DNA from 4 places in the Paenibacillus sp. LT-B23 genome. Region 2 is predicted to be linked to each of the others. Evidence: riboswitches for the same ligand, from Rfam matches in the RefSeq annotation. Region 2 holds a riboswitch; each other region holds the start of a gene.
The links. Region 2 has a riboswitch for cyclic di-AMP ahead of ACWXW9_RS12050 (hypothetical protein). Riboswitches for the same ligand answer to the same signal wherever they lie in the genome.
Positions count from the first base shown of each region.

Region 1: linked by a shared signal. The riboswitch ahead of ACWXW9_RS16605 (TrkH family potassium uptake protein) and the one ahead of ACWXW9_RS12050 (hypothetical protein) in region 2 are both predicted to bind cyclic di-AMP.
Region 3: linked by a shared signal. The riboswitch ahead of ACWXW9_RS24675 (resuscitation-promoting factor) and the one ahead of ACWXW9_RS12050 (hypothetical protein) in region 2 are both predicted to bind cyclic di-AMP.
Region 4: linked by a shared signal. The riboswitch ahead of ACWXW9_RS01565 (3D domain-containing protein) and the one ahead of ACWXW9_RS12050 (hypothetical protein) in region 2 are both predicted to bind cyclic di-AMP.

Region 1 is NZ_JBSQBM010000012.1:145,932-151,262, reverse strand. It holds gene ACWXW9_RS16620 (succinate dehydrogenase cytochrome b558 subunit) at 1-566, opposite strand, end outside; gene ACWXW9_RS16615 (LysR family transcriptional regulator) at 793-1,698, shown strand; gene ACWXW9_RS16610 (potassium channel family protein) at 1,705-2,382, opposite strand; gene ACWXW9_RS16605 (TrkH family potassium uptake protein) at 2,523-3,863, opposite strand; cyclic di-AMP (ydaO/yuaA leader) riboswitch at 4,201-4,350, opposite strand; gene ACWXW9_RS16600 (CPBP family intramembrane glutamic endopeptidase) at 4,614-5,331, shown strand, end outside.
Region 2 is NZ_JBSQBM010000008.1:137,295-142,625, reverse strand. It holds gene ACWXW9_RS12065 (urease accessory protein UreF) at 227-916, opposite strand; tRNA gene ACWXW9_RS12060 (tRNA-Leu) at 1,180-1,262, shown strand; gene ACWXW9_RS12055 (glutathione peroxidase) at 1,410-1,886, opposite strand; cyclic di-AMP (ydaO/yuaA leader) riboswitch at 2,352-2,527, shown strand; gene ACWXW9_RS12050 (hypothetical protein) at 2,643-3,038, shown strand; gene kdpF (K(+)-transporting ATPase subunit F) at 3,251-3,328, shown strand; gene kdpA (potassium-transporting ATPase subunit KdpA) at 3,479-5,155, shown strand; gene kdpB (potassium-transporting ATPase subunit KdpB) at 5,208-5,331, shown strand, end outside.
Region 3 is NZ_JBSQBM010000025.1:80,562-85,892, forward strand. It holds gene rsmA (16S rRNA (adenine(1518)-N(6)/adenine(1519)-N(6))-dimethyltransferase RsmA) at 1-730, opposite strand, end outside; gene rnmV (ribonuclease M5) at 738-1,283, opposite strand; gene ACWXW9_RS24675 (resuscitation-promoting factor) at 1,431-2,579, opposite strand; cyclic di-AMP (ydaO/yuaA leader) riboswitch at 2,849-3,131, opposite strand; gene ACWXW9_RS24680 (TatD family hydrolase) at 3,333-4,103, opposite strand; gene ACWXW9_RS24685 (HD domain-containing protein) at 4,146-5,331, opposite strand, start outside.
Region 4 is NZ_JBSQBM010000001.1:341,886-347,216, forward strand. It holds gene ACWXW9_RS01555 (ABC transporter substrate-binding protein/permease) at 1-769, shown strand, start outside; gene ACWXW9_RS01560 (amino acid ABC transporter ATP-binding protein) at 756-1,478, shown strand; cyclic di-AMP (ydaO/yuaA leader) riboswitch at 1,725-1,899, shown strand; gene ACWXW9_RS01565 (3D domain-containing protein) at 1,907-2,575, shown strand; gene ACWXW9_RS01570 (polysaccharide deacetylase family protein) at 2,732-3,538, opposite strand; gene ACWXW9_RS01575 (NADH:flavin oxidoreductase/NADH oxidase) at 3,842-4,864, shown strand; gene ACWXW9_RS01580 (PspA/IM30 family protein) at 4,981-5,331, shown strand, end outside.

The DNA.
Region 1 (5,331 bases), on a different contig from region 2:
ACGAACAAGGTCATGCAGATATAGGAAGATACTTTTTGCGCACGTGGTCCCACCGTAATCCCCCAACTGACCATAAATGCCCATAGTCCGTTAGCAAAGTGAAAGGATGCCGAAACGACACTGATTAAATAAAGGATAAAATAGACTGGATTCGTCACAATGCCATGCATCACGCCGCCTAGCTGCTCATGTGTTACATGACCCAGAGCCACCTGAAAACGTGTATCGTATACGTGCCAGATAATGAACACGAACGTAATCACACCGGAAATGCGCTGAAACAGAAAGCGCCAGTTACGCGAATAGCCAAAATTTTTGACATTCGGATCAGCCTGGTAAGCGATATACAAGCCATAGATTCCATGGAACAGCAATGGCAAGTAAATAAATAACGTTTCAAGCACAATAACAAGCGGCAGACCATTCAGGAAGGCCACGCTGCGATTGAATCCTTCCTTGCCGCCCTCCACCGCTGTGAAGTTGGTCACCAAATGCTCTACAAAAAACAGAGCCAGCGGGATGACGCCAAGAAGCGAGTGCAGCTTTCTGGAATAAAATCCTCTCATCTAGGTAATGCTCCCTTCTCCCAATAATAGCGTTTTCAATAGTAATATAACATATAAAATGACAGTTTCCGACAGGAAATGTCCAACAAGGTGTTCCTTAAAAGGGAAAACAAAGGTGTGAACATCTTGTGTCGCTTTCATGTTACTCCTTTTCGGCTTATAATGGAATTGCAATATACGTATTAATTGTTATGTCTTTTTTGCATATAGAGAGGAAGTGGATGATTTGTTTGAGGATTTGAACGCTTTTGCCGTCATTGTCGAGCAATCCAGCCTGAATAAAGCCTCCAAGCTGCTTAATCTGTCCCAGCCCGCCCTGTCCCGCAAAATCGCCAAGCTGGAGGAGGATCTGGGCGTAAACCTCTTTGATCGACGGGGCAAACGACTCGAAATTACGTCGACAGGCCGATTTGTATATACCTTCGCACTGGAACAGCGGCAGCGCCAGCTTCGCTTTTTACAAAAGCTGTCCCAGCACAAAAATGAAGCCCAGAGTATGCTCACCCTTGGTGCAAGTCTGACGACACTCCAAACGACACTGCCTACTCTCGTCGAAGCTTTCATGAGCAAGCATCCCCAAACCGAGCTGAAACTGCTCACAGGCAAAACCCATGAAATCGTCGCTTTTGTACGCGACAAAAAAGCAGACGCCGGTATTGTCGGGTCTGCCATTCATGAGGCCGGCTTGCGTTGCATTCCACTGTTTGACGATCATTTGGAGCTAGTCGTTCCGATCGGACATGAATTAACGATGAAGACGGGAACGGCTTCGATGAAAGACCTGCAAGGATTGCCAATGATTATTTTTTCCAAAGGAACCTGGTACCGCAGTCTGACCGATGACCTGTTCCAGCGCAGCGGCATCATGCCAGATATCCGTATGGAAATTGACTCGTTCGAGGCGATTGTGCGCCTGCTGCCAACCTGCAAGGCTTCCGCATTGCTGCCCAAATCCTACTTGCGCAGCGAGCTGCTGCGGGATAATGGGCTAACGGCGCTGTACTTGCCTGATTTGAAGGAGACACGGCGCACCACCTCCCTTATCTACTCGGAGACGACCGATCTGGGGCCGACAGCACGGCGCTGGATCAGCGAGACACGTGCATCGTTTGCGGGCTATCGTATGGTGTAGAGGAGATCAGCCTTCCTCGTTCACGTTAACAACCTCGTCCTCGAAGCGGCCGATATTGTCATTGGAGCCGATGATAACCATAATATCGTCCGCTTTTAGCCGATCCATCGCTGTGGGTGCAATCAGGATACCATTCGCCGTATGAAGCGCTACGATGCTGCAACCAAAGCGAGTGCGGGCATTCAGCTCAGATAACGTTTTGCCATGCAGACATGCAGGAACGTTGAGTTCCACAATACTGTATTCCTTGGACAGCTCCAAATAATCAAGCAAGTTAGGCGTAACCAGTTGGTGCGCAACCCGTATCCCCATATCCCGCTCGGGATAAATGACCCGGTCCACACCGAGCTTTTCCAACGCCCGTCCGTGCAGCACAGAAATCGCTTTGGCAACGACTTTGCTCACACCCAGTTCTTTTAGCAAAATGGCAGCCAGGATGCTAACCTGAATATCATTCCCAATCGCAACAATGCCGCAATCGAAATTGCGAATGCCTAGCGATCGTAACGAATCCTCGTCTGTAGCGTCCGCTACGACGGTATGCGTCAACAGCTCACTCATACTATCCACAATATCCTCATTCTGGTCAATGCCAAGCACCTCGCATCCCATATCCACCAATTGCAAAGCCAGGTTTGAGCCAAAGCGTCCCAAACCAATAACCACAAACTGCTGCGTTTTCATATCTACTCGAAAACTCCCTTATCTGAATCAATTTCACAAATGATTAAGCCAACAAAATGTATACTACATATAGACAAATCAAACCATTTTGATCTATATGTACTCTTTATTAAAGCTACTGAGGGTATTATGAAATTGATTCATCCTATAATCATTTTGCCTTCCGGATGACGATATAATTCCTTACCCTTTTTCGGAGTCAGTGCATAAGCCAGTGTGAGCGGACCCAATCTGCCGGCAAACATCGTCAGGGTAATGACCAGCTTGCCTATAACCGTTAAATCAGGTGTAAGCCCCATAGACAATCCCACCGTACCAAATGCAGACACCGTCTCGAACAATATCATCAGAAAATGATGATCCTCGGTTGCTGACAAAATCATCGTCACCCCAATGACAAACAGCAGTCCCAGCAATGTAATGGTCAAAGCCTTGTAAATTCGCCCCTGCGCAAGCCGGTATTTGAACAGCACAATATCCTCCCTGCCCCGCAGCATCGAAATCACGGCTCCAATGAGCAACGCAAACGTTGTCGTCTTAATCCCGCCTCCCGTAGAGCCAGGAGAAGCACCAATAAACATCAATATAATAATGAAAAACTGCGTGGCCTGTCGCAAGCCAGCGATATCTAACGTATTGGCACCTGCGGTGCGGGGCGTTACGGATTGGAATAAAGATCCCAGCAGCTTCCCCCCCCAATCCAGCGAGCCCAGTGTCTTCGGATTAGTAAACTCGAATACAAAGATGACAAGCGTGCCGACTACAATCAGGGCAGCCGTCATACTGAGTACCACCTTGGTATGCAAGGAAAGTCTCCCGCGCTTGCGGTATTCTACCAGGTCCGACATCACCACAAAGCCGATGCCACCCGAAATAATTAGAAACATAGCTGTAAAATTAACAATAGGATCATACACATAACCTGTCAGGCTGCGAAAGTGACCGAATAAATCAAAGCCTGCATTGTTAAACATCGAAATCGCATGCCAGATCCCAAAATAAATCGCCCTGCCCATGGGCATATCAAAGGACCAGCGAATGGCGAATATCGTGGCGCACACGCCCTCAATGATTAGCGAGTACAGCAACACTCTGCGGATCAATCCGACAATTCCCTCAACAGAAGTCTGATTCATCGCTTCCTGCAAAATCAGGCGCTCCCGCAAGGAAATGCGGCGCTTGAACACCAGCGCAATCAAGGTAGCCATCGCCATAAAGCCGAGACCACCAATCTGAATCAGCGCAGCGATAACCACCTGACCAAAGGTGGTAAAGAAGATACCCGTATCCTTAACAACAAGACCTGTAACACAGGTTGCGGAGGCGGCTGTAAACAAAGCATCTATAAATGCAAGCGGCTTTCCCGTTGTATTGGAAATCGGCAGCATTAACAACAAGCTGCCTATAAGAATGATAATGGCAAAGCCCACAACGAATATCTGCGGTGGAGAAAGCCGAAGCCATCTTGCATTGGGATTCATCTATTTATCACTGCTCCTACTTGGTGAATTATGAGCATGGAGACGCTCCGGGTGCAGATTGTTCTTCCGATTGCTGTTACCCCCGGATTTTTTTCTGATTTTATAAGCCCTTTTAATGGTTAAAATCCGGTTATAAAGGCAAACGCTTCGCTTCTTCAGAACAATTCTGCCCCTCCGCTACTGCCAGCTCATAAAATCACCAATCTCTTTTCAGTTTCTTTAGTCCGTTTCTTTTAGAGACAACAGCGATCGGAAGATCAAATGGATCGCGAAGCGGACTTAACTCAGCTACGTTTTAATAACACAAAAAAAGACACCGGAAATCCGAGTGCCTGACTTGGTTCCTGCTCACAGCCTACGAGGTTAGCTGACGGATTCGGGCTGCACAGTATGCCCTATTCACACTTCCGGTCCGGGACCGGCTGTAAAATTCACCCCAGTAACATGGTTCCCCCGTTTTCCTATGGAAATTCGGCTCAAATGTATATCGTTACCTATATATTTCATATGCATTGTCTCAACAGATTATAATCCTTCTATATACAGAGCACAAAACCGATTTCTTCGAAATAACGTTAAATTAGCGGTAATTTGAGAATAGTCCACCTTTAATCGCAGCTTATCTTATTTTATTGAAACTTTATAGTGCTTTCACTCCATTTTCATGAATATCCTAGGTCTGTTGGCGGGAACCTGTGCAGTATGATATCTTTAATGGATGTTCTTATTTACAGATTAAGGAGGAAACTCATGAATCCTATCGGGAAACCGGTCGTGCTCACGGCCAACTTCAAAAGATTAGGCTTGCTGGGCGGGATTGGCCTGATTTGCTTTTTTGTCTTTCAATTGCTTATTCCCTCGTTTAGTAATCCGAATCCGGAAGCACTGACGAATGCCAAGGTCATCAGCAAGCAGGAAGCAGTCATACACGCGCTGGACTTCGCCCGCTCCGAGCTGGGCTATACCGAATCGCAGCCGGAAAAGCCTGTCGTGACCTATCAGGCCGAAACGGACCTGTACGGTTATTTATCCAGAGAAAAGCTGCTTCAACAGTATGACCGTACATGGAAAAAAAGTTATCCTTACGAAACCTTCCGGGTCGATTTACCGGAACCTTCTTCCAAAAGCAAAGTGCAAGTTCATGTGGATTTGTCCACAGGCAAAGTCGTCAGCTTTAAACGAATTACCTCCAGCACCAGTTACACACAAGCTGATATTTCTACGGATGAGCAAGCACGTAGCAGGCTTGTACGTGCAGCCGAGGGAGACATGACGCTGGAAGCAAAGGAGCAGGCAGCGGCAACCTGGGTAAAACGCTTTGGCTTTAAACCATCGGACTTGAAGCTTGCGACATCCGAAGGCGAGGGCGGATTGAAGTACACCGTAAACGACAAAAAAATTGGCTCCTCTGTGCTTACGCTGGCGTTTACGTTTGAAGACGGAAATGTTCGCTCGTTTACACAGAGCT
Region 2 (5,331 bases):
GTAATTGAGATAAATTTATTACTTATTTAAGTGATAAATGGTTTGAATAATCCATCCAGAGCCTGTAAATGTGAGAAATGTCAGTTGTAATCTGGATAAAAAAAGCACTCTGCCACTGAAAAAAAGTGGTGGAAGTGCTTTTGGCGTTGTGCTGGAAGGGGGAAAACAGGCATCAGGGGGATGCTTGAGGCGTATAATGGGGACAGACGAAGGAATTAGTCGAATCTTACCCGCGCTGGTGGTTGCTGCTCATATAGGGTGGCTGCGTAATGTAGGAGTTGGACCAGTGTCTTTGCAGAAGGCGACGCTGAAATGCGGTTGGCTCAGTCTCAGGGGTGTTGAATTGTTTCCATGCGTCTAGAAGCTCGTTGGTCATTCGTTGAATAACAGGATTTTTTTCCTCATAAGGAGGATGGAGTAGTTTGGAAGCATCTTCGACACAGAAGGACACTGCCGCGGCAAGGTAGCCGTGAATGGTTTGCTCTACATCATTTCCAAGAGAAACGTTAATCCAGGTATGAACGGTTGCGAGTGTGCCAATCGCATTGTATTGGATGAGTATAGCTTCGAGTTGGTCGAATTCAAGCCAAGGGTACAAAGCCTTAGCGAGCTTGAGGAGGCGTTGGCCGGATAGGCGTGACTCTTTCATCTGCTGTAGGGAAGAACGCTGGGCGTGCAGCATTTTATCAATAAGAGCGATACGCCAACCATCATTTTGCTGAACAGCGATATAAAGGCTTTTGATAGCCATGCCATCGAGGGATGTGAATTGAGGATGCAGATCGGTGCGTGCATAGTGTTCCAGGTCTTGCAGACAGGTTAAACGACCATTTCGAAACAGCTCCTTTAGCCCGTAGGAACGAGTGAAGCCACCGACAGGCAGGGAAGGGTCCAACAGCAATGCGTAGTTCAGCAAACGATTGCCTTTTTGCAAAGCGGTTCGCCTCCTTAGGGTATAGTTTTATGTTATATTAGGTGACTTTAAAAATCAGATTAAGAAAAATTTCAATGATATTATGTAATATATATTTACACTCAAGATGCTTGTATGTCAAATTAAATATTTTTATAGCATTTATATGTTAGGTTATATGACTTTTAAAACAATTATTGTATTTATGTTTACAAATAGAATACAAGGGAGTATAATAAATCTGTTGCCTCAAAACATTAGAATTTGCGGTCGTGGTGGAATGGCAGACACGCTATCTTGAGGGGGTAGTGGGCGTACGCCCGTGGAGGTTCGAGTCCTCTCGACCGCATTACATGCAAGACACAGTTAAAAAAGCATCCTGACACGTTTTTGACGTGAAGGGATGCTTTTTTGTTATATCCCTTTTTCCTAGCCACACAAGCAGCCGCCTGGTTCGGCTGCTTGTGAACAGTGATGAAGTGGCTTGTAAGCTTTGCTACAAGAGCTTCTCGATATCCCCCGCCAGTTTATCCGGAGTTGTCTGTGGGGCGTAGCGCTTAAATACGTTACCTTCGCGTGTAATTAAAAATTTAGTAAAATTCCATTTGATCGCTTTGAAGCCTAGTACGCCCGGAGCTGTCCGGGTGAGGTAGCGGAATAAAGGGTGTGCCTGATCGCCATTGACATCTGTTTTGGCAAACATCGGAAACGTAACTCCATAGTTAATCTGGCAAAACTCCGAAATGTCCTCGCTGGAGCCCGGCTCTTGCTTGGCAAACTGGTTGCTGGGAAACCCCAGGATTTCAAGACCCTGCTCATGGTATTGGTCATATAGCTCTTGTAGCGCCTTGTATTGAGGGGTTAGCCCGCATTTGCTGGCTGTATTCACGATAAGCAGAACTTTTCCTTCGTATGTGGACAACGGAATCTCTTTCCCTTGCAGGGTTTGTGCATCATATTCATAAACGGTCATGGTATCCCTCCTGATTTAATATTTTACAATTAAATTGTAAGCAATTTAATGAAGGGTTGCAAGTCTATAATAGATGTATTGCACTGTCTGAAACTGTAAAATTGTATTTTGTTCAAAACGGCAAATGGTACTGCAAATGGGGCGAATTGCGGTGCTTCTCATCGTAAAAACAGGCTCAATCGGCGTTTATCAGGTGCATACAGCAGTTTTTCTTTCTCTTTTACAAAAAAGGGACAAAAAATGCTCTCCATACGCCAATATTGACATGCCCGTCATTTTCAAAAAGGGATGAAAAACCGAGCTTGAAGGAGCTGGGAGAAGGATATTCAAATTGTAAGCGCTATTATTAATCTTCTTTGCTCCAAAGACCGATTTATAACCCTGCAGGTGAGCTTTACAGTGTTCCTTGCGCGGGTGTATGATTCAAGACGTAATTTCAAATTAAGTGAATGAAGCAGCAACGAATTGTCTATAGCGCTGAATTTTGCAGTTGCAAAAGCGGGGGAACCAAAGGAGATCTATTCGGCTTTTAAAGGGCCGTGTGTCTCATGGGGTGAATTTTCTGGCCAAGTGCCAGAAATAGGGCGACTCTCACGTCCGAATCCGACAGCTAACCTCGTAAGCGTACAGGGAGAGGCAACAAACCGCCGTGTGCAGCCATGGTTTATTTTATCATGGTTACGTAAGAAGCCGGAGGAAAGCCTTTTTCCTTTGGCTTCTTTTTGTTGTCTTTTTATACCGGGAGAGGAGCTACTGATGGAAGGTCGACTAATCATTGTCACTGCACCGAATGAATCGGGCAGAAATTTTGTGAAATTGCTTATGTACAAAAAACTGGCGTTTGCGGTTCTGACGAATAGCGCTCAGGAGGAACGACAGCTCAAAAAAATGGGTGTGGAGCATATTGTGCGCATCAATACGATGCAAGCGGGGAAATGGAATTTTCCCAAAAAAGAAATTGGCTGCGTGTATTTGTTTGAGAACAGCTTGAATCTGACGTGCCGTTTTCTGCAAATATGCCGGCCGCTGACATCAGATTCGGTCTATGTCATTACACAAGGCTGTAATCCTCAAGGGATTTATCGAGGTTTGGGAGCAGACCATGTGATCTACACTTTGAATGGAGAGGTGGGTTTCCTGCTGAACGGATAGTCGCTTACGGTATGGCTAATATAAATTAAAATTTTCGAATTCATTGTATGGTGATTTTACGAGGATGTAAGAATGACGATCTGAGGACCGATACGGGAGGGTATGAACATGATGGATATATACATGCTGCTCGTGATGGCTGTGAGTTACGGAGTGATACTGCTGTTTGTACGCTGGTGTGATGCGCAGACCTCCAAAGGAGGGCGAAAAGGATGATGGTTGTGCTTGCGCTTACTGCTATTGTATTTGTGTATTTAATCTACGCACTCCTGAATCCTGAAAAGTTCTAATCAGCTAAACAGGATCAAACGGGCGGGGGACAGCAGATCGTGGATGAGACACCAGAGGCAGCGGGTTTTCGCAAACGTGTGCACTCGCCTGGTGCTATGAACTCGTCTGTTGTTCCAAACGCAGGAGCATTTTGAAGGAGGGAATAGATGATGGAGCTGCTGCAAATTGGAATTGTGATTGTGATATTGCTGCTCTTGGTGAAACCAGTGGGCACCTATATATATCATGTATTCTCAAATGAACCGAATCGGACGGATCGGGTGTTTGACGGAACGGAGAAGCTGATTTATAAGGTTATAGGATTGAAAAAGCTGGAGAGCATGCGTTGGACCACGTACGTTATGAGCTTCATTGCTACGAATGTCGTGCTTGTGGCGATCAGCTATGTGCTGCTGCGCTTGCAGGGACTGCTTCCCGTTAATCCGTCTGGAAATGGCAATATGGAAGCGTCACTTGCTTTTAATACAGTGATCAGCTTTATGACTAATACAAATCTCCAGCATTATAGCGGAGAAAGCGGACTTACGTATTTGACGCAGATGGCGTTCGTTACAATGATGATGTTCACTTCGGCTGCTTCCGGTTTTTCGGTTGCTGCGGCTTTTATGAGAGGATTGACGCGGCGCGGTGAAGGGATGGGCAACTTTTTTCAGGATTTTATCAAAGCGATTATACGGATTTTTCTTCCGTTGGCCTTTGTACTTACACTGGTGCTGGTTGGACTGAAGGTACCGCAGACACTTCAGCCTGCGGCGGATATCACGACGCTAAGCGGAACACAGCAGCAGATTGCTTTGGGACCCGTTGCTTCGATGGAATCGATCAAGCATTTGGGTACGAACGGGGGCGGTTTCTATGGGGCCAACTCGGCGCATCCTTTTGAAAATCCAAATCCCTGGACGAATGTGCTGGAAATTTTGGCGATGTGGGTGATGCCGGCTTCGCTGCCGTATACCTTTGGACTGTTCGCCCGTAATCGCAAGCAGGGCTGGATTATTTTTAGCTCCATGATGGTATTGTTCCTCGTCTTCCTATCCATTACGTATGTGTCGGAGAAAACGGGCAATCCGTTGATTCATGCACTGGGTGTGGATGCTTCTCAGGGAAGCATGGAAGGGAAAGAGGTTCGCTTCGGCATTGGACAATCGGTGTTGTTCACGGCTGTAACGACGGCGGCAACCACAGGCTCGGTGAATAATATGCACGATACACTGACCCCGCTGGGCGGTATGGCTGCTTTGGGTGAAATGATGCTGAACGTCATTTTCGGCGGTAAGGGCGTCGGGCTGATGAATATGCTGATGTACGCGATTCTGGGTGTGTTTATATGTGGATTGATGGTCGGCAGGACCCCGGAATTTATGGGCAGGAAAATTGAAGGCAAGGAAATGAAGCTGATCGCGATTGCCATTTTGGTACATCCGTTTCTCATTCTGGTGCCGACAGCGCTCGCTTTTATGAGTCATTGGGGGTACGATGCGGTCACAAACCCCGGATATCATGGTTTGACTCAGGTGATATATGAATATGCGTCATCTGCGGCTAATAACGGCTCTGGATTTGAGGGTCTTGCGGATAACAACGTATTCTGGAACACGACAACAGGGATTGTTATGTTCTTCGGACGATATGTATCTATAGTTGCACTGTTAGCTGTAGCGGCTTCGTTGAATGCCAAAGCACCGACTCCCGTGACGACGGGCACACTTCGCACGGACAACAAGCTGTTTGGGGCGATTTTAATCGGGGTTGTGCTGTTGATCGGCGCGTTGACCTTTTTGCCCGTAATCGTATTGGGGCCTGTAGCTGAATTTCTGACCATGTGAAGAAGATGAACAGGAAGAAGAAAATGAGAATGGATGAACGGGGTGCTTGATCATGAAGGAACAACGCAAACGCATGCTGGACAAAAGCATCTTGAAGCATGCGATCAAGGATAGCTTTATGAAATTAAATCCGATGATCATGATGAAAAATCCTGTCATGTTTGTCGTGGAAATCG
Region 3 (5,331 bases), on a different contig from region 2:
TATTCGAAATGGTCTTGCGACGTTGAGCAAAGGAAGCATGAACGACTTCGAAGAAATGCTGCTCATCCACCACCTCTACCGGAGGCACTTCCCGCACACGCAGACGGATGACCGCCGATTCTACATTCGGCTGAGGAATAAACACCGTATTCGGTACGATGCAGACCAGTTCAGGCTCGCTGTAATATTGCACTGCAATACTCAAACTGCCGTAGTCTTTCGTCCCAGGAGACGCAGCCATACGCTCAGCCACTTCCTTTTGGATCATGACGACGATATTCTCCAGAGGGAGCTTGTCCTCCAACAGCCTCATCAGAATCGGTGTAGTGACGTAGTACGGCAGATTAGCGACGACGCTCACTTTACTGACCCCAGCAAAATCGGAAGCGAATACCTCGCGCAAATCCAGCTTCAGCACATCTCCGTGGCGTACCTTCACATGCTCATAAGGGGCCAGTACCTCTTCGAGAATAGGTAAGAGCCGCTGGTCAATCTCGACAGCAGTAACTACCTTGGCTGATTGCGCCAGCTTCTCGGTCAAAGCGCCAATCCCTGGACCGATCTCAAGTGCACCCTTCGTATCGTCCAATCCCGCAGCATTCACGATCTTGTTCAGAATATTTTGATCAATCAGAAAATTTTGTCCCAAGCTCTTTTTGAACGAAAACCCGTGCCGCTGAATAATCTCCTTCGTGCGCCGCGGTGTTGCTATATCTTGAATCCCTGTCATACGGATATCACAATCCTTCACTTTCAATTTGTGCCAGCGCACCAGCAAATTCCTCACGGCTGATCTGGAACACAGCGAGCCGTTTATGTAGCTGCTTACCATTACAGTAACCAATCCCCAGCACATTACCCAAAGCCATACGCCGTGCAGCAGCATTTGGGTGGGTAATAAGTCCGGCGTCAATCAGATCCGCCCAATCGATTAGAGGATCAGCCCCTTCCACCGTCGTATGCACTCGTGCGAGAGCGTGTCTGATCGCTTCAGGCGAGGCATTCTCTACGCCAATATCCCCTTTGCGCGTCGCTTCCGCCTCCGGTATAAAGGCCTGCTTGCAACCGGGCACCTTGGAGGCGATAATTTTGCGGATGCGCTCCCCTGCATGATCGGGATCGGTCAAAATAATGACACCCCGCCGCTCCTGTGCCAATGCAATTTTGCGCAGCGTCATTTTATTGATGGCGGAGCCGCCCGTTTCTATCGTATCCGCCTCGACAGCACGGCGAATAGCCACCGTATCATCCCGACCCTCTACCACGATCACTTCCTTGATCATTTGCGTTTCCCTCCACTACTACACAGTAAGCTATATTCATCTTTCCCTGCTTTTGAAAACAAAATAAGAAGAGGATATCCTCTTCTTAGCATGGCATAACTATGACGTTAATAGTATCGCATTGACCCAAACATATACAACACGTTTTTAGTTCATTTCAGGCTTCACGGGTCCAATCACATATACGGTTTTTCCGTGCTTCCGACCAAACTGATTGGCTTGACTCAAACTCTCATAATACACATCGATTTTGTGGCCTTTAATCGCGCCACCGGTATCCTCCGCACGGCGGAAGCCCACCCCTTCAATATACACCCACCAGCCGATTGGAATCACACTTGGATCGACAGCAATGGTGCGCCCTTCCGTGACACGCGTGCCGGATGCGGTACGTGTACCGATACCTGACTCCTGTGAGGAATACGCCGTCATGGAGACGTTTTGTAATACTTTACTGTATTTGAAATTCACACCTGCTTTACGGACAGCATTGCCCGAACTAACCCGTGTTGCCTTAACGGCATCTTCGGGACCGACGGAAGCAGCCAGAACGACCGGTTTTTTCTTCGTTCCTACCGCAATCACCTTATCCACACGATTTTGCGCGACTTCCTTGTTTACCAGTTGCTTGGATACCAATTTTCCGTCATGGTATACCTTTTGAACATGCTGGACCACAACACCCGTTTTACCGCTTTGGATGACCCGATTATCGCCTTTATAGAGACTCGGATCGGCCGTTTTGATGACCTGATAAGGCACCTGTTGCTTCTGTTCGACCTGCTGTTTCTTCACACGGACGATTTTTATGTCCATGTTAGACGAAACAGAGGCATCCAGAGCAGGGTAAACTTTATCATTTGACGATAATTTATAGCCCGAGGTGCGAATGGCACCCTCTACTGTATTTTCTGTTGTGTACAACTTTTTCGTCTCATTGCCTGAGGATACTTTGACCTGATTGGCACGTTTGATAACTACGCGATCCCCATCCTGAACTGCTCCGTTCAGCGGCATCGAAACCGTATCATGCGGCTGAAGTGAAATCGAATGCTCTTTGAGCAAATCTTGGAGCTGGGATTCCCGGGTTTCTACCGCAGATGCCTTACCATCGATGACAAAAAAGACCTGTTTTTTAGATTGAGTGTACACCAGAATTGAAATCATAATCGTTAGTGCGATTAGAAAAATAGCAACCAAAGCAGCCTGGCGCACATTTTCTTGCTTCCAACGCAATACGTAAGACATGCTGGATGAGCGTGACTCATGGGTCTCCTGTTTTTGGAAAATGCCCATTTCCTCCGTCCTCCTTACATAGCCCGCCGTCTGGAGTAAGACATAGTTGAGATTGACGTGACTATAACAGATTTTCTACAAGACAAGCCCGTACTGCGACTGTCCTGCACCATGTACCCGTCTTCGCGGCATGCTGTCCTCCCCTGTTTAATCACAGTATGATGACAGATTTTCTTTTATTCACAACAAAAAAAGCCAGAGAAAGAGACTAGAGAGCTCTTTCGTGGCTTCCGACATGTGCGAATATGCGGAAAAATCATGCACGAGATGGCTTCTCTCTTGTTACGCTTACGGGGTTAGCTGTCGGGTTCGGACGTAGAGAGACGCCCTAGCTTGGGTCAACCGCTCATGGCGGTCGCCTTCACATTCACCCCGAAGACCCAGAAAGAAATCAAAATACGGCCCCTCCACCTGTTCAATCCCATCCGGGAAAGGAATCTAGGTCGAGCCGGCTGGCGGAAGAGACGTTCCCTTCTTGCCCATACACCGGACGTACAGTAAGCCATATCGGTTCCCCCGTTCCCTGTAAAAGGGACTCAGCGAGACTGGTTCATGAAATGAGCTGTTGGTGTTTACATTCAAACAACAATTCACTGAAAAGATGATATCCTGTTTCTATGCATGTTGTAAAGCAGGTTTCAAGTACATTTTCTAAAATATTCGGTTAAAATATTGTAATATTCTCGAGTTTCCTGCAACAAATTCATGATTAGCTTCGTCTATCTCATTATTTTGATTGATTTCTTCACTTTTTTACTTAATGTCAAATCGTTCCAAGGCATTTTGGGTCGTTATTGACACTAATTCCTCCACCGCTATTCCCTTGATTTGGGCAGCCGCCTCTGCGACCAGTCCCACATGTGCGGACTCATTTCGCTTCCCGCGGAACGGATGCGGTGTCAGGTAGGGCGCGTCCGTTTCAATGAGCAGACGGTCCAGCGGCACCTGTGCCAGTACCTCCTTTGGCTGCTTGGCATTTTTGAACGTTATCGGCCCGCCAAAGGAGAGGTGAAAGCCCATATCCAGCACCATTTTAGCCGTCTCCCAGCTCCCGGAAAAGGAGTGCATCACTCCGCCTACCTCACTCGCTTTTTCTTCACGCAAAATCTTAACAATATCTTCATGCGCATCCCGGTTATGGATGACAATAGGCATGTTCAGCTCACGAGCCAGTCCAATCTGGTTGCGTAGCACCCGATGCTGTACATCCTTCGGCGACGTATCCCAATAATAATCCAGGCCAATCTCTCCGATCGCCACGACTTTTTTATGACTGCATAACGATGCAATCCATTCCAGATCGCCTTCCTGCATCGTGATCGCATCCTGTGGATGCCATCCAATTGCCGCATAAATAAAATTATACGTTTCGGCCAATTTCATGGTAGACGGAATGGTCTCACGGTTAAATCCGATATTAATCATTCGGGTCACTCCCGATTCGACAGCGCGTGCTATAACTTCTTCGCGGTCTTCGTCAAATTGCGGCGCATCCAAATGAGTGTGAGTGTCGAATAAATTCAAGGTTTTTTGTCTCCTTTATTACTTTATTTGGCATATAATTGTCTATTGTTTGACAAAATAATTCCTTATTTCGGCAGGAAGCTTGTCCTTTACCCCATCCAATTTATTTTGGGGATAGTACATGTGATATTTTCCCCGGTGAATGCCGCTAATGGAGCGCACAATTTCCGACACTTCGGAAATTTCTCTCACTTCTCCTTTACGTCCCAGGAGTAAAATCTGGTTGTCCGTCGAGCCACCCTGCCGAAACACATCATAAGGAAGATCCGTCGGAAAATCAATTTCCAGATCATATTCCGGATGCAGACCAACCAGCTCTAGCGCTGTCCGAATGTTGTCAATGGTATCTGTATCCATATTTTCGATCTCTACATATTTATACAGCTTGCGATCCATAAAACGGGTACTCAAATCGCTTAAAATCTCGTCCTTTTCCCGTTTCCACTGACTGAACACTGTCTGAATCAAAGACTCGTCGAGCATCAAATATTGTTCCACCGTAAGCTCTCCCCGAAAGAGGTCTGGCAATGGATCCAGCAGAAAACTAAACTTATATCCGTTTCTAAATAGCTCCTTTGCCCGCTTGAAAATTTTACGTAATAAAATTTCCGAGCTGCGCGTCACAGGGTGAAAATAAATTTGCCAATACATCTGATAGCGCGACATCAGATAATCCTCTACCGCATGCATACCTGACTCCTTCACAACAATTCTTCCATTATGAGGACGCAGCAGTCGTAAAATACGATCCAAATCTATGGTGCCATAATTGACGCCTGTTGAGTGCGCATCCCGCAGCAAATAATCCATACGGTCCGCATCCAGTGGGCTTGTGACCAGGTTTACGACAATCGGCTTGTCGTACGTTTTGGCAATTACCGCAGCCACCTTCGCAGGAAGCTCCTCATCGACTTGCCGCAGCACAGCGTTAATCTCCGTATTCCCCAATACAATCCGGCATGTCCAATCCTCGTGATTCATATGAAAGGCTTCTTCTATAGAATGGGAAAACGGGCCATGCCCCACATCATGCAACAAAGCTGCACACAATGCGACTAAACTTTCTTCCTTCGGCCAATCGGAAAATTCATCGCGTTCAAATTGGGAAATAATACGCCGTGTAATTTCGTACACACCTAGCGAATGCGAAAAACGACTATGCTCCGCTCCATGAAACGTAAGATAAGATGTACCCAACTGCCGAATACGACGCAAGCGTTGGAACTCT
Region 4 (5,331 bases), on a different contig from region 2:
GCTGGCATCTGTAAATAAAACGCTGGCTCGTCTGAAAGCAGACGGGTCTATTGAAAAGTTTTCCACGGAAGCGAGTGCGCTCTCTGCGGATCGACAGGCTTCTTCCCATAACATTGTGGATATATTTTGGAAATATCGCAGTTTTTACGTTACGGGTATCGGCTACACATTGTTGCTGTCCGCCCTCGGGGTACTGTTCGGATTTATCATTGGTCTGATCATTTCTCTGTTGCGGATGAGCGGTGTACGTATCATTGAGTGGTTGGGTACAGCGTACGTGGAGGTGCTGCGTGGCACACCTATGCTGGTACAGCTTATGATCATCCATTACGGGGTTGCATTGACGCTGGGCGTCAATTTTACGCCACTTCAGTCCGGTATTATTACGTTATCTCTAAATAGCTCGGCATATCTGGCAGAAATTTTCCGTGCAGGTATTCAGGGAGTAGACCGTGGTCAGATGGAAGCAGCCCGTTCACTCGGTATGGGACGAGGCAAAGCTATGCGTCACGTCATTTTACCGCAAGCGTTCAAGTCCGTACTGCCTGCCATCGGTAATGAATTTATTACGATTATTAAAGAATCATCCATCATTTCTACCATCGGTATGGTGGATATTATGTATCAGGCCCAAGTCATTAAGAACATTACCTACGAAGGATTAAGTCCGTTCGTAATCGCGGCAGCTATTTATTTTGTAATGACATTCAGCTTGTCGAAGCTGTTGGGTTTATGGGAAAGGAAGTTGAGAGCCAGTGATCACCGTTAAACAACTGCGTAAATCGTTCGGCAGAAATGAAATTTTAAAAGGCATTAATGTAGATATTGCCAAAGGCGAGGTTGTTGTCGTCATTGGACCGAGTGGCTCGGGAAAAAGTACATTTTTGCGTTGTATGAATCTGCTGGAGCAGCCGACTGACGGGGAGATTCTGTTTGAGGGTGAGCCGATTACGGCACGCGGTCACAACATTAATGCAACTCGTGAGAAAATGGGCATGGTGTTCCAGCACTTCAATCTGTTCCCACACAAAACAGTACTGCAAAATCTGACACTTGCGCCGACCCAGGTTAGAGGCCAGTCAGCAAAGGAAGCAGAGAAAATTGCGTTGGAGCTGCTGCGTACCGTTGGACTTGAAGACAAAAAAGACACCTATCCAAACCAGTTGTCCGGTGGACAGAAACAGCGGATTGCAATTGCACGCGCCTTGGCGATGCAGCCGCATGTGATGCTCTTCGATGAGCCGACCTCCGCCTTGGACCCTGAAATGGTCGGAGAGGTGCTGGACGTGATGAAGAAGCTGGCTGAGGGTGGCATGACGATGGTCATCGTAACGCATGAGATGGGCTTTGCCCGCGAGGTAGGAGACCGCATTATTTTTATGGATAATGGTCAAATTGTGGAGCAAGGTACACCGGAGCAGGTTTTTGGTACACCAAGCCATGACCGTACCCGGGATTTTCTTGCCAAGGTTTTATAAGAAATGAGCTTTTAAAGGCTATGAAGCAAGCCCTCCACGGCAGAAGTTTGACGGGAGGGCTTTTTCTTTTTTTTGTCATCCTCGTTCAGACTTTTGTAACTCTTTTCGATTTCTTGATGACAAAATTGTAACGGATATAGTATGATGTTCGAGGTTCCCAACATTTTCATGCAGATAAGGTTACAAAATTGTGATATTATGCAGTGAGCCAAAACTTACCTGGGCAGCAGACAGCAACGAGAGGCGCTGAATGCGGGACCCAAAATCATGGGAAGTGCGGGGGACGTAACAACGGCAGTCACTTCTGATCCGTCTTCATACGAATGGATGGAAGGTGCCTAGGGGTGAATTGCATTAAGCATAGGGCTTCTCCTGAGTCCGAATCCGACAGCTAACTTCGCAGGCATATTAGAGGAGGTACATATCTTTTGAAACATCTGAAACGTATTGGAAAAACAATGAAATTTGCAGTGCTGGCCACAGCTATAGCAGGATTGGCACAGACAGCAGGGGTAGCCGACGCCGCTTCGCTTCATACCGCCAAGGAAGGTGATACCTTCTTTTTGCTTGCTCAGCGTTACGGGGTATCCGTAGAGGATCTGCAAAAGGAGAACCCGGATGTTGCTGCCAGCAATATATATGCAGGAGTACAAATTAAGGTTCCGGACGAGAACAAGGTAAATGTTGCTTCAGATTCGAAGCCTCAGCTTTTGTCCGAGAAAGAGCCGGCCGGTGACGGTCAACAGGTTGAAGCATGGGGCAAAACATTTAACTACAGCAAAGTAGTTGATGTGAAGGCCACAGCGTATTCCGCAGCAGCCAGTGAAAATGGAAAATGGGGAGCGGTAGACTATTTCGGAAATCCGCTTAAGCTCGGTACGATTGCCGTAGACCCAAGCGTAATTCCGTTGGGTACGAAAGTGTTGGTTACAGGCTATTCCCATCCAGGGCTGCCGGATCAATCTTTTGTAGCGGTAGCCCGCGATAAGGGCAGCGCCATTACGGGGAAACGGATTGATATTTTCATTCCGGGAAGTCCATCTTTTGTGAATGACTTTGGTTTCCAAAATGTGAAGCTGTACGTCATTGATAAATAGACTGTATAAGCCATGAATTTTGTTTACATAATATATATTATGTAAACAAATATCAAATAACTTAATCGCCGGTCCTGATTCATATGGGCTTTGTCGATTAAAAAAGGGCTGTCTTGACGAGCAGAATGCATCTGCTCGTAAGACAGCCCTTTACTGTTATTTCCGCTCCGAGGTGTGAAGTAGCCGTGGAACCGTGACAAATTTGTACCCCTTGGCTTTCAGCGCTTGAATAAGACCCGGCAGGGATTGAACAGTGCCTTTCAGGTTGGAGCTTTGACCACCGCCTGCGTGCATTAAAATGATGGAGCCTGGTCCGGTAGCCGGGATCACATTACGATGAATTTGTGTTTTACTCAGTCCCTTCCAATCGAGGGAGTCTACGTTCCAATTTACAATCATGTAGCCGTGACGACGCGCCCACTGGATCTGAGGCTCCGTTATTTCACCATAGGGCGGGCGAATCAGCTTGGGTCGAAAGCCCACGGTGGCCTCCAAAATATGTTCTGTTTTCTTAATCTGGTTGCGAAAGCGTTCCGGTGAAGCCTTCCTAAAATCCGGGTGGGTATAGGAATGGTTGCCTATGGCATGGCCTTCACGTATGATACGGCGAATCATGCCCGGGTGTTTTTCCGCACGGTGACCGACGATAAAGAAGGTGGCTTTGATACCATTCGCGTGCAAAATGTCCAGAACCTGCGGCGTATACCGGGAATCAGGCACGTCATCAAAAGTCAGGGCAATTTGCTGAGTATGTGGGCCGCACATTTTAAAAATATCCGCATGTTTTTTTCGAAGCATGGCTAATGTGGGAGTGGCTCGTTGTCTGCTCTTTTGTGCTGAAGAAACAACAACCGCTTCCTTGGGATGAGTCGTTCCGGTATCGGGAGGCGCATCCGCGTGAACGGGAAAACTCGAAAATGCTAGTAACAGTGCCATGATTGGCAATATTCCCCTGTACGGCATATGTATCCCCCTTTCCGTGCAGTGGTACCTTCTGTTGCTTTCATTTATTATGTACCTGACATGTTGAAATTATGCTGTTAAACAGGTTAGACTATTGAATGGTTGAGTGGAAATGCAGCACAATACGGATGTAAGTGCAGATCTCGAAGCTAAACGCACATATTCTATTAAACCTGACCGAAAACAACAGCATTTTCGCAAGTTTTAGCCTTTTAATGGATTCGGTATCCAGTGATAGCTGGTGTATAATGAGGTTGCAATTCATATTGTACAGAATTGGAATTAAAGGAAGGATGGATAAAAGTGACCGACTTGTTTACTCCTTATCAATTAAAGGGACTTTCTTTAAAAAACCGGATTGTAATGCCCCCCATGTGCCAATATAGTGTGGAGGCCAAAGATGGAAAGCCAAATGATTGGCATCATGTCCATTATGTTAGCCGGGCAGTAGGTGGTACCGGGCTGATTATTGTGGAAATGACGGCGGTCCACCCAGATGGACGTATTACTGATCATGATCTGGGCATTTGGAGTGACGAGCATATTCCTGCATACCGTAAAATAGTGGAGGAAGTCCACAAGTACGGTGCCAAAATCGGAATTCAATTAGGTCATGCCGGACGAAAGGCTGAAGATGCCGACTTGCCTGTTGCACCGTCCTCGATTGCTTTTAGCGAACGTTTCAAGGAGCCGCATGCTTTGACGACAGTCGAAGCCAGGGAGCTGGTTCAGGCTTATAAGGAAGGCGCGCGCCGCGCGGTGGAAGCCGGGTTTGATACGGTAGAAATTCATGGCGCTCACGGTTATCTGATCCATCAATTTCATTCACCTTTAACGAACACCAGAGAAGATGAGTATGGACAGGATCTATCGCTGTTCGGTGTTGAAGTGATTCAGGCTGTTAAAGAGGTACTTCCGTCTGATATGCCTGTGTTGATGCGGATATCCGCCAAAGAGTATGTCGAAAACGGATATAATGTGGAATACATAGCGGGCATAGGGGAACGATATCGTGATGCAGGTGTGGATATTTTTCACATCTCCTCTGGTGGCGAGGGGCCGATTGGTTCTAACGGCGGTCCATCTGCGCGAGCGGGATATCAGGTGGATTTGGCACATAAAATACGTGAAAAGCTGAATGTACCTGTAATCGCTGTCGGTCTGCTGGACGATTATGAGGATGCCCGGCGGGTGATTCAGCAAAAAGAAGCTGATCTGGTAGCGATAGGACGCGCCATGCTGCGCGATCCGTATTGGGCGTTGCATGCATCGCGGGATCTAAAAGTACAGGCGGATATCCCGGAGCCATACTTGCGTGGTTTTTAGAATGTACTTTAAATGTACTTTATCGGATAATATTTTTGAAACTCTATTTGCAAAGCTTGCGTAAACATGTGTACAGAGCTTAAAATTTAAGCATTCAACTCTAGGAGGAACTTCACATGTCTATTTTCAAACGTTTAAGAGATCTTACGATGTCCAATATCAACTCCATTATTGACAAGGCCGAAGATCCAATTAAAATGACGGATCAATACATTCGTGATATGCAAGAGGACTTGGAAGATGCAGAGAAAGCGGTAGCCGCTCAGATTGCCATTGAGAAGAGATTCAAACAGCAATATGAAGAGCAGGCCGCTTTGGTGAAAAAACGTGAAGAACAGGCTCATACGGCAGCAAAAGCGCAAAATGTGGATCTGGCTCGCCGCGCGTTGGAAGAAAAGAAATCTGCTGAGCAAAAAATGACCGAGTTCAAGACGGGCTACGAGCAGAATAAAGCGGCAGCCGATAAC